Linked DNA regions of Methanothermobacter thermautotrophicus. The protein of the gene in region 1 binds, or shares a complex with, the protein of each later gene. Links are inferred from orthologs where the notes say so. Each region holds a gene or a part of one and is shown on either strand. Other genes may lie near its edges.

Region 1 (8,334 bases):
AAAAAAAGATCAGATGGGTTCAGGAACACATGCCTGTACTTGAAAGGATAAAAAGTGACTTCTCAGAGGAGAAACCCTTCAGGGGGGTCACCATAGGATCCTGTCTTCACCTCGAACCAAAGACCATAAACCTTGGCCTCACACTCAAGGCTGGAGGTGCAGAGGTCGCCATGACCGGATGCAACCCCCTATCAACCCAGGACGACGCCACAGCCGCCGGGGCGAAGATGGGACTCAACATGTACGGGTGGCGTGGGGAGACAAAGGAGGAGTACTATGAGAACATACACCGCGTCCTTGACCATGAACCGGAGATCCTCATCGATGACGGTGCAGACATGATATTCCTTGTCCACCGGGAGAGACCAGAACTCCTTGATGGGATAATAGGTGCCTGTGAAGAGACAACCACAGGTATAAACCGGCTTAGGGCCATGGCAGCCGACGGAGCCCTCAAGTTCCCTGTGATGGCTGTGAACGACGCCTACACCAAGTACCTCTTCGACAACCGCTACGGTACCGGACAGTCAACCTTTGACTCCATAATGGGGACCACAAACATGCTGATAGCCGGGAAGACCGTCGTGGTATGCGGCTACGGCTGGTGCGGTCGAGGTATAGCCATGAGGGCTGAGGGGCTTGGAGCCAGCGTAATAGTGACCGAAGTGGATCCTATAAGGGCTCTTGAAGCCCGTATGGATGGTTTCAGGGTTATGAAGGTTTCGGATGCTGTTAGGGAGGCTGATATACTTATAACAGCCACAGGGAACACCGATGTTGTTTCTGAATCTGAATTCCTGAACATGAAGGATGGCTGTGTAATGGCAAACTCCGGCCACTTCAACGTCGAGATAAACAGGGATGTCCTTGAAGAACTATCAAGGGATAAGAGGGAGGTTAAGGAGGACATCGAGTTATTCATAATGCCTGATGGACGTAAATTATACCTCCTGGCTGATGGAAGGCTGGTAAACCTTGCATCCGAGCGCGGCCAGGGCCACCCCGCAGAGATAATGGATATGAGCTTTGCAATGCAGGCACTATCAGCAAGACACCTCCTCCATGAGAAACCAGACCCTGGCGTCTACAGGGCACCCGATGAAATAGACATGATGGTTGCCCGGATGAAACTCGATGCCATGGGCATTGAGATCGACGAACTCACAGAAGAACAGAGGCTTTACCTTGAAAACTGGGAAGAAGGGACCTGATCTATCTGCGGGTGACCATATTGGGATTTTTCAGATTCATAGATAAGGGGGATGGCCCTGTAAGGTTATTTGTGGGTGGTGTGCATGGAAGGGAAGGCCTCACAACCATAAGGGCCCTCCGGAGGCTGGGTTTCAATGACATAAAGCGTGGCAGGCTGATCATATACAGCTGCAACCCCACCCCCTACATAAGCACCCTGAACCCCGACTACTACACGACCCCCCGGGGGAAGGAGATACTTGGACTCATAGAGAGGTACCGACCATCAACCTACCTGGAGGCCCACTGCTACCGCAGGGAGAACTACGGCAGGCTCACAGATCCTTCAAGGAAGGCGTCTGAGGGTGTGCCCCCCCTCATAGAACTTGAAGAGGGTGTGCTTATAGGATCTGTGTCTCCACACATACGCAAGAAGCTCTTCAGGCGGGAGGATATCTGTCTCACAGTTGAGATGCCATGCCTGGATGGGGGATCCGATAAGAGTCTTGAGGTCTATGTGGAATTTCTGAGGACAGTTGCCTCCTCAGAAACAAGAGAAGAACTTGAACTTCGCCTTGGAAAGAGGTACCCTGAACAGGTTGAAACCGCTAGAATATATGCCCGGGAGTTCTTCGGGGAGTACCCCCCATTCTAAATCAAATCCGCTTTGCAGGTTCAGAATCCTCAGGGACAGCAGGGAACCTGAATGGCCGAATATATACAGCCTGTCAGGACAATGACAGAATCCAACAGCATAGCCCCAGGGCAGGATAGTATAGACGTCAACCCAGATCATGGAGGGACACCAGATAAAAGGACAGAATATGAGATGGATTGGAGTTTCCATAAATATCAAGAGGGTGAGAGAATCAGCAGGGTGAAATCATACATAAAGAGGCTCATAAGGCTTGTTGAAATGGAGAGGGAAGCCGAGATAAACGCCATGATGAATGAGATAAGGAGGCTCTCCCCCCGCCAGCGTGAGAGAGTCGGGAGGGCAGTGAATGGGTTGAACGGTAAGATAACCGGGAGGGAGCTCGGATTTCACCTTGTCAAGTATGGAAGGCGGGACCCGATAGACACCCAGATATCCGTGGGTGACCTCGTCCTGATAAGCCGGGGAGATCCCCTCAGAAGCGACCTTACCGGTACCGTTGCAGCGAAGGGTAAGAGGTTCCTGGTTGTTGCCCTTGAAAATGTGCCCAGGTGGGCCCTCAAAAATGTCAGGATAGACCTCTACGCCAATGATGTGACCTTCCAGAGGATGATTGACAACCTCAAATCCCCAACCAGAAACGTGCTCAGGGTCCTGGGTTTCCTGTGCGGTACAGAGGAACCTTCAGGTGGGGCTGATTCGGTTGATTTCCATACTGTGGACCCTGAACTCAACGAATCGCAGAGGGAAGCCATCGGTAGGGCCCTTGGATCAGAGGATTTCTTTCTGATACACGGCCCCTTCGGAACCGGTAAAACCCGCACGCTCCATGAGCTCATAAGGCAGGAGGTCATGAGGGGCAGCAGGGTCCTTGTAACCGCCGAGAGCAACGCCGCCGTTGATAACCTCCTGGAGGGAATCGCAGGGCATGTTAGATGCGTCCGCCTGGGGCACCCCCAGAGGGTTTCAAGGGAAAACCTCAGGGAGACCCTCGCCTATAAAATTGAAAATCACCCCGAATACAGGACTGTCCTGAAATACCAGGAGAAGATCGATGAGCTCATAGAAGAGCGTGAGAGGCACCAGAAACCAACACCACAGCTAAGGAGGGGCCTCAGTGACACACAGATACTCATCAACGCCACGAAGAGGAGGGGTGCGAGGGGCGTCTCACCTAACGTCATGATCTCAATGGCCAGGTGGATAGAGACCAACAAAAGGATAGATGAGCTCCACAGCAGGCTTCAGGAGGCCGAGATGAGAATCGTTGACAGGATAATCATGGAGAGTCAGGTGGTCCTTTCAACCAACTCCTCGGCGGCACTGGAGTACATAGACGGTGTAAGCTTCGATGCTGTCATCGTTGATGAGGCATCCCAGGCAACAATACCCAGCATACTCATACCCCTTGCACGTGCACCAAGATTCGTACTGGCAGGGGACCACAGGCAGCTTCCGCCCACAATACTCAGCAGGGACGCATCCGAACTTGAGAGGACCCTCTTTGAAGAGCTCATTGGACGCCACCCTGAGAGGTCCTGGATGCTGAACTGCCAGTACCGCATGCACCCTGATATAATGGAGTTTCCCAACCGTGAATTCTATGGGGGTAGAATAAGGGCCCATCCATCCCTTGAGAGGATATCCATCATGGACATCATTGGGGATGTCCCTGACTCAGGTATCTGCCGGAAACTCGCAGATCCTCGGCCCGTCCTCTTCATTGACACCTCAAGACTGGATGGTGGTGAACGCAGGTTAAAGGGTTCAACCTCCATACAGAACCCCCTTGAAGCGGACCTTGCAGTCCTATTATCCCGTTCCCTCATGAGGATGGGTGTTAAGGCAGATGCCATCGGCATAATAACCCCCTACGATGACCAGGTGGACCTCATATCCTCAATGGTGGATGTTGAGGTGAACAGTGTTGACGGCTTCCAGGGCCGTGAAAAGGATGTTATAATAATATCAATGGTTAGAAGCAACAGGAATGGTGGAATCGGGTTCCTGAAGGATCTGAGGCGTCTAAACGTTTCACTCACCCGTGCCAGGCGTAAGCTAATAATAATCGGGGATAGCAGGACACTCTCAGCCCACCCCGCCTACAGGAGACTCATTGAATTCTGCAGTAAGAGGGGATTCCTGGATGAACCCGACCTCGAGGAGGTAAGGGAGTGGGGGACTTCATAACCTGTGCAGAATAAACACCTGATAAGGACATTGGTAAGAAGCCGGAACAGAGCAAAATTAATTGTTCCAGCATTCCAGATGGAACTGCTTCAATTGCCAGATTGGTGCATCTAGAACCAGTCCTCGAGGCTTTTCTGTGTGGAGGACACCCCCTCAAATTTTTTAAGTGCCGCCCTCACACGTTCCTCTGAAAAACCGTGTTCAAGGCAGAGGAACTCGATAACACCATCCACGTCAGGTTTTCTCCACCGGATCTCATAGTCCTCTGAAACCTCTGGCTCCAGGAAGATCCTCCTTAGGACCTCAGGGTCGCCGCCTATGTCAGCTTCAAGGTCCCTGATGACCTTGAAAATGTCACCCTTCTCCCTTATGAGTTTGAGTCCGCGCCTTGCACCTATTCCCCTCACACCCTCATTGAAGTCGGTGCCAACCAGGAGCGCCATGTCAACGAGCTGTTTGTGGCTTATTGAGAGTTCCCTAAGGGTTGACTCGAGTTCAATGATCTCGGGGTCCTCAAGTTTTCCGCTTAGTGTGAGGTTTCTTAGAACTCTGGGGGCGCCGAAGAGGAGGCAATCATAGTCCTGGGATGCCACTGCCCATGCATCGCCCCTCTTAACCATGTAGGATGCCTGGGCCTCCCCCTCTCCTGGTGCCTGTACATAAGGTATCCCGAGGAGTTCCAGGAGCCTCTTTGAACTTTCTACTATATCCTGGGACATCCTTGAGGACCTTACAGCATATTTCCTTGCCCTATCAATGTCTCCCTCCTCAAGGGCCCTCTTCCACTCCATCTCCGATTTCTTCCGGTCATCAACCCTCCTGCTCACGGTCTCTCCCTTGAGGTGGTGGGACCGCCCATCGAAGACATATACTGGCCTTATCTCCCTCTCCATGACTGCGGCTGTCCTGTAGAGTATGCCGCTGAGGTGTGATGTTACTCTACCCATGGAATCCATGAGGGGTGTTCCATCCCTCTGCCTTATACTTGATAGGAACTGGTAGAGGGTGTTGGCTGCGTCGACTGCCACCGATCTACCCCTCAGGTCCTCGAGGCGTATCCTTCGTGGCGATACAACATCCCTGAGTTTAACTCCCATCTGAACACCCCCTGATCTTTAAAACTCCTCCCTGAACCATTCAAAGGGGAAGGTCTCCTTTATCCTTATGAGAACCTCGCCCTCATGGATGATGTTGTAGGTCCTTGTTAGCATGGGGGAGTCAGTCCCGAATATCTCCCTCAGCTGGGGGGTCGGATCCTCAATATCCAGGACCTCTATCTCCCTCCTTGACTCTATGTTATGCTTCCTGAGAATCCTCCCGATGGGTATATCGGCCCTTATAAGGTCCTCCCTGAATCCATCGTCGAGCCTTGAAAGGGGTATGTATGATACGGCATGTATTAGGGGCTCCCTGTTTCCTATGACAACAACCCTGTAGTTCACAGGATCTCCCAGGGATATTTTTAGTTTATCTGCTATCTCCTGGTTGCATGGCATGAATTCCTGTTTTAGGGTCCTTATGGTCACCGTCCCCCGCAGGACGTCAAGTATCCTTGTCACCGAGCCGTCTGTTGAGAGCAGTATCTTCTGGGTGTTTGAGAGTTTCCCTATGAGCCTCTCAATACGCTCAATCTCCTCCATGACATTAACATCCATTTCCTGCCTCCTGTTCAGGGGCGCTTATTACCCCTTCAATGGCTGATTCTGCGACAACTGCCGGGTTGGCCAGGTAGACACTGGATGATGGGTCACCCATCCTTCCCCTGAAGTTCCTGTTGGTTGTTGCTATGCTGACCTCCCCTGGAGCAAGGACTCCCATGTGGGCTCCCAGACAAGGCCCGCAGCCAGGGTTGCATACTATGGCCCCTGCCCTGATGAAGGTCTCTATTATACCGTCCTCCAGTGCCCTGAGGTAGATCTCCCTTGATGCTGGTGAGACTATGAACCTCACATCCTCATGGACCTTCCTGTCGCCTATAACCTCTGCAGCGATTTTCAGGTCCTCGTATCGGCCGTTGGTGCATGAACCCAGGAAGGCCTCGTCTATGTGGGTTCCCTGGACCCTGTGGACAGGGCAGACGTTGTCCACGTCGTCTGGGCAGGCCACCTGGGGTTCAAGGTCTGAGACATCGAATTGATGATCTTCAATGTACTGGCTGTCCTCATCTGAACTGTAAACCCTGAAGTCCCTGCCTGTGCGCGCCCTCAAATAGTCCAGCGTCTCCCTGTTGGGCTCCATTATACCGTTCTTTGCACCCATCTCAACTGCCATGTTGCAGATGGTCATCCTCCCTGCAACATCCATGCTCTCGATGGTGTCACCTGTGAACTCCACGGAACGGTAGGTTGCACCATCAACACCAATCTCGCCTATAATGTGGAGGATGACGTCCTTTGCATAGACGTGTCCCCTGAGTTTCCCTGTGACCTCCATCCTCATTGCCTCAGGTACCATGAACCAGGTCCTGCCTGTTGCAAAGACCATGGCCATGTCAGTGGCCCCCATACCAGTTGCGAAGGCCCCGAAGGCCCCGTAGGTGCATGTGTGGGAGTCCGCCCCGACGATGACCATCCCGGGCCTTAAAAATCCCTTCTCTGGCAGGACCTGGTGGCATATGCCTGCTGCGTTCTGGAATATGTTCACTATACCCTGTTCCCTGGCGAATTCCCTTGTGACCTTCTGGAACTCAGCAGCACCGATTGTGTTGGGTGGTACGTTGTGGTCAAATACCATGACTATCCTCTCAGGGTCCCAGACCCTGCCGGGGCCTCCCCTTGAGGCTATGTCCCTGAAGGTCCTGATGGTGGGGGGTGAGGTGCCGTCATGGGTCATGGCGAGGTCAACCCCTGCCTCTATTATCTCGCCGGGTGTGACCTCCCTCAGTCCTGCTGCCTCTGCAAGGATCTTCTCCGTCATGTTCATTTTAACCACCTAGAAGTCTACGGGTCCCCTTACGGATTTCACGATTCTATAGAAGAGTTCATCGTTGATGTACCTGCCCTTCTCCCTGTTTTTCTTTACCTCCTCGACTATCCTGCAGAGTTCCTCCCGGGTAACATCGATGCCGTACTCCTCAAGTTTGGCCTTGACTGCACGGCACCCTGAGTGTTTACCCAGCACTATCTTGCGCTGGTGACCTATCATCTCAGGGAGGAAGGGCTCATAGGTCAGGGGCTCCTCTATGACTGCGTCGACGTGTATACCTGATTCATGCCTGAATACGTTCCTGCCGACTATGGGCTTGTTCTCAGGGACCTTCATTCTTGTGTGTCTCTCCACCAGCCTTGAGAGTTCATATAGGACGCCCACATTGAATCCAAGGTCAACCTCGTAGATTATCTGGAGGGCCATGATCAGTTCTTCAAGGGACGTGTTGCCTGCTCTTTCACCTATACCGTTAACGGTTGTTGAAACTGCAGTTCCACCTGCAAGCAGCCCTGCTATTGAGTTTGATAGGGCCATTCCAAAGTCGTTGTGGCAGTGCAGTGCTATGTCAACCTTTATGTCCCTGCGCAGTTCCCTTACAAGGTAGTCCATGCCCTGGGGGCTTATGGCGCCCACGGTATCTGCAATGTGGACCCTATCTGCACCATAGTTTTCGGCCCTGCGGTATATCTGCTTGAGGAAGTCAAGGTCCGTCCTTGTTGCATCCTCTGCTGAAAATGCCAGGAAGAGTCCATGGTCCTTGGCATACTCTATGGAGTTCATGCAGACGTTCAGAGCCTCTTCCCTTGTGAGTTTAAGTTTGTGTTTCAGGTGGAGGTCTGATGTTGCCATGAATGTTATGACACCATCCACGTCACAGTCTATTGCTGCATCTATGTCATCCTTCTTTGTCCTGCAGAGTGCCAGTATCTCTGCATTGAGGCCCTCATTTGCAATGGTCTTCACTGAAACTCTTTCCTGTTCTGATACAACGGGGAAGCCACTCTCTATCTGATGTATGCCGAGTTCATCAAGTTTTCTGGCTATTTCAAGTTTTTCTTCTGTTCCGAGGCATACACCGGGGGTCTGTTCCCCGTCACGCAGTGTTGTATCGTAAATCGTGATCCTGTCAGGAAATTTTAATTCAGCTTCTTTATTGAAGGGGCTAACAAAGTATCTCAAGGGATTACCACCTTAATGCTTTATTAAAATGAAGACTTGGCATTTATTTAAAATTAGGTATATTAGTATAAAAGGTTTGAGAGTGCATGGATCTTCCGGCGCTGATAATACTGAGTGTCATCATGTTGGTGAGAAAACCCACCGCCTTCCATTTGCATGTTCGAGCGCTGATAATACTGAGTGTCATCATG
Region 2 (2,960 bases), on another replicon or contig:
CAAGTTTCTTAACAGGCTTGTTACCGGATGGGAGTGGACGTGGGTAACCCCTGTAACCGGCAGTGACACGTCTGAACTGCCTCTGACCCCACTTAAGTTCACTGGCCTTTCTTCTCTTGGACTCCAGTACCTCGTGAACGGTGTGTTTTCTACAGTTTGGACAGTAAGTTCTTCTTTCCTTAGGAATCTTCATATCTAATCACCTCTTAAGTGAAAAAGTAAGCCTTTAAAATAACTGGAACTTTTTTTATACTGGGTTAGTATATCTCAAATCTCTATTTATACCTTTGTATGTGCACACTGGTGTTTCACCGAACATTCAAAATGGCCCTCCAGTTGATCCACCAGGCGCAGGGACTTCTCTGCTTCTCATTGAAGGGTGCTGGATCTTCAGAGATTGGGAGAGCCTCCTGAAAATTAAAGCCCTACGAATACCTTATCCTCCGACCCTTCTTTGCATTTATGAATACATTTGCATTCAGTGATGGGAGCGTGACTATGTCCTGTGGCTGGAATGGGCCATAGATCTTTTCATCCACACCCATTATTCTGGCGGGTACCTCCTCGAATATCAGCACGGTCTCAATATCCCCGTCTCCACTTCCCCCGGGATCTGTTTTTAAGGACCTTGTGGGGTCATTTCGAGGTTCAGAATCATCCAGAACACCCTTCCAGGATGGCTCATGTTTTACTTCCGACTTCCCATCGTCTGATTCAACCTCTATGGAGGGAATTATCCTCGCCCTGAATTCCCTCAGGGTTTCTACCAGTGAAAAGTAGAGTTCCTCCTCCTCTGGTGTCATGTTGAGGGGGGTTGTATCCTGGAGGTCAAACTGTGGCTTGCCATTGAAGAGGTGGTATGACCTCTGGACGTTCATGACCGCACTATCGGTTATCTTGTGCTCCCTTCTCTCACAGATCTCAGTGGCTATTCTCTGGGTGTCCCTTATGAGGTAGTGCTCCTTGGCGAAGGGGTCATTGCCAACGGCCTCAAGGAGGTCCTCTATGTAACTGTGAACCCTCTCATAGAAGTCATCCCCAACCCTTGCAAGGCCGCTTTCAGATCTCTCCTTTTTCTGAATCCTCCTTAGTTTCTGAAAGAATTCGTCCAACCCCATTCCTCACCTTTAAGTTATTCCTCTGCCTCTATTCTTGGAGCAAGGAGGAAGCTGAGTTCACCCTCTTTACTCGCCATCTTCAGGGTCAGTTTGAGGGGCATGTCATCTCCCAGGTTGATTATTGCGGTTTCACTGAATTTATCTGCCTTTAGCATCTCCTTGATCTTATCAAGGGAATATATGCTCCTTGCAGGTTTACCTATCTTTTCACCGTGGAGGTATTCCATCTGGGCGTCTCCAAATTCTCCCTCAGCTGAGGCTATGAAACGGTCCTCGTCCACACGGAATGTTATCTTATCTGAGAATATGTCTATGTCAGCTATTGAGTCCTTGAGGAGCTGGAATGGCACCTCAAATTCGTTCTCATACTCAATCTCAGGAGGACTTGGGGTTTCGTATTCTATGTCGATCAGCCTTATCTTGAATGTCCTTACTGCTTCGCCCTCGAACTGGATTATCAGGTTACCCTCATCGGTTGAGAGTATGACCCTGTCATTTGCCTTGGCCCTCTTGAGGACCTTCATGAGTTCCTCTGTGTCCACGTTTATCTTCTCTGGTTCATCACAGACGTACTCATCGAAGAGTTCTGCCTTCAGTTCGAGGTGTACGTATGTGATATGGGACCTGTCAAGGGCGTCCAGACGCATGCCCTCGGCGCTTAGCTGTATCTGAACCTCGTCAACGATGGATGATATGGCATCGAAACTCGTCCTTAAAATGTTAGGGTCATTCAATTCTGCCTTGAACATTTTCGTCCTCCTTATCCTATATAGCTAAATATTGGGGTCATGATTTATATACTATTCATCTTCTTCTTTCTCTTCCCCTCTTTCAGCCTTCTTAACCTGTTTATAGAACCCCCCAAGGGGTGTGCCCCCTATGATGCTCTGGATCATGAAGGCCCCTACCAGCAGCAGCCCGGTGAGGATGAGGAATGCTGCGATGACGGTGTTCTCTCCTGAGACCACATTGTCAACAACCCTGTCTGATGATCCGAGGATCGTGATTACGCCTGTCAGCACAAGGATGACACCAACTACCATTGCAGTGTACTTAAGTATATCGTCACGGTGTTCCATGATCAGGGTCACCGGGAATCCATGCTCTGATTCATCCTCATGTAACTCCTCCCAGGCCCTTTTAAGGAGCACCCTTAGGCCCCCCAAATACCTGCCTTTCTTACCATTATCAGAGCCTTCATCAGCCATCTGCTCACCATTTTTCAATCATATTCTCTCCAGGTGTGCTTGCAGCGTGTGCATCTGAAGAATCGCGTCTCTGATTCATCAGCCCTTCTCGTCTGCTGCAGCCACCAGAAGGCCTCCATGTTACCACATTTCGGGCATTCAACCCTTGTGGTTGGGAGAGTGTTTACATCTTCGCCCGTGAATATTATTGTCTCCTTCGCCTCAACTTCCTCTGAGACACTGTACTTTTCTTTTAGCTTATCGGTGATATCCTTTTCATAGCCACACTGACACTTAAATTTACCCTTCTCTGGAAACATTACAGCTCCGCAGTTAGGACAAAACTCCATCTTCTTCCTCCTGGTCAGAGAACCTGAAACCTTTTTGATTTCTAGAGTTTTTCTCCAAGGACATTTATAACAATTTTGATTGTGCATGGACATGATATCAGAATGATGTCTGTGACAGATGCCCTCAGCAGGACCTATTCTCCACCACATGTCTCCTGAAATCATCCAGGATCTTTTTGTGGTCAAATGCGAGTTCAAGATCATTTATATCATCAATTTGGAATATTCCGACATCGGCAGCATCTGAACCAGCCTCCGCTTCACCTGACACTGGCCTGGCGGTGAAGCACACGCTGACAGTGTGT

What was found.
Region 2: the proteins of fen (region 1) and pcn are in contact, whole or in part, in a crystal structure (PDB 1RXZ), measured with the Archaeoglobus fulgidus proteins. The link is inferred for Methanothermobacter thermautotrophicus from one-to-one orthologs. Residues at the interface, in WP_010877775.1 of Archaeoglobus fulgidus: Lys326, Ser327, Thr328, Gln329, Ala330, Thr331, Leu332, Glu333, Arg334, Trp335, Phe336; in WP_010877842.1 of Archaeoglobus fulgidus: Asn43, Val44, Ala45, Met46, Pro120, Arg121, Pro123, Leu125, Gln151, Met192, Ser194, Asn218, Tyr219, Pro220, Ile237, Leu238, Ala239, Pro240, Arg241, Ile242, Glu243, Ser244.

Annotation. Positions count from the first base shown.
Region 1 is NZ_QKOF01000005.1:98,710-107,043, forward strand. Bases 3,141-6,023 are described here. They hold fen (flap endonuclease-1), read right to left. Parts: upstream 5,134-6,023; coding sequence 4,147-5,133; downstream 3,141-4,146. Other genes in these bases: DNK57_RS03060 (IGHMBP2 family helicase), read left to right, coding at 3,141-4,036; DNK57_RS03070 (chorismate--pyruvate lyase family protein), read right to left, coding at 5,152-5,691; hacA (homoaconitase large subunit), read right to left, coding at 5,681-6,023. Also shown: ahcY (adenosylhomocysteinase), read left to right, coding at 1-1,211; DNK57_RS03055 (DUF2119 domain-containing protein), read left to right, coding at 1,223-1,846; more of DNK57_RS03060, read left to right, coding at 1,898-3,140; more of hacA, read right to left, coding at 6,024-6,958; DNK57_RS03080 (homocitrate synthase family protein), read right to left, coding at 6,968-8,143. UniProt on the Methanocaldococcus jannaschii protein: Structure-specific nuclease with 5'-flap endonuclease and 5'-3' exonuclease activities involved in DNA replication and repair.
Region 2 is NZ_QKOF01000006.1:67,870-70,829, reverse strand. It holds pcn (proliferating cell nuclear antigen (pcna)), read right to left. Parts: upstream 1,868-2,960; coding sequence 1,133-1,867; downstream 1-1,132. Other genes in the region: DNK57_RS04650 (NUDIX domain-containing protein), read right to left, coding at 2,780-2,960; DNK57_RS04655 (transcription factor S), read right to left, coding at 2,341-2,655; DNK57_RS04660 (hypothetical protein), read right to left, coding at 1,919-2,326; DNK57_RS04670 (DNA replication complex GINS family protein), read right to left, coding at 426-1,112; DNK57_RS04675 (50S ribosomal protein L44e), read right to left, coding at 1-193.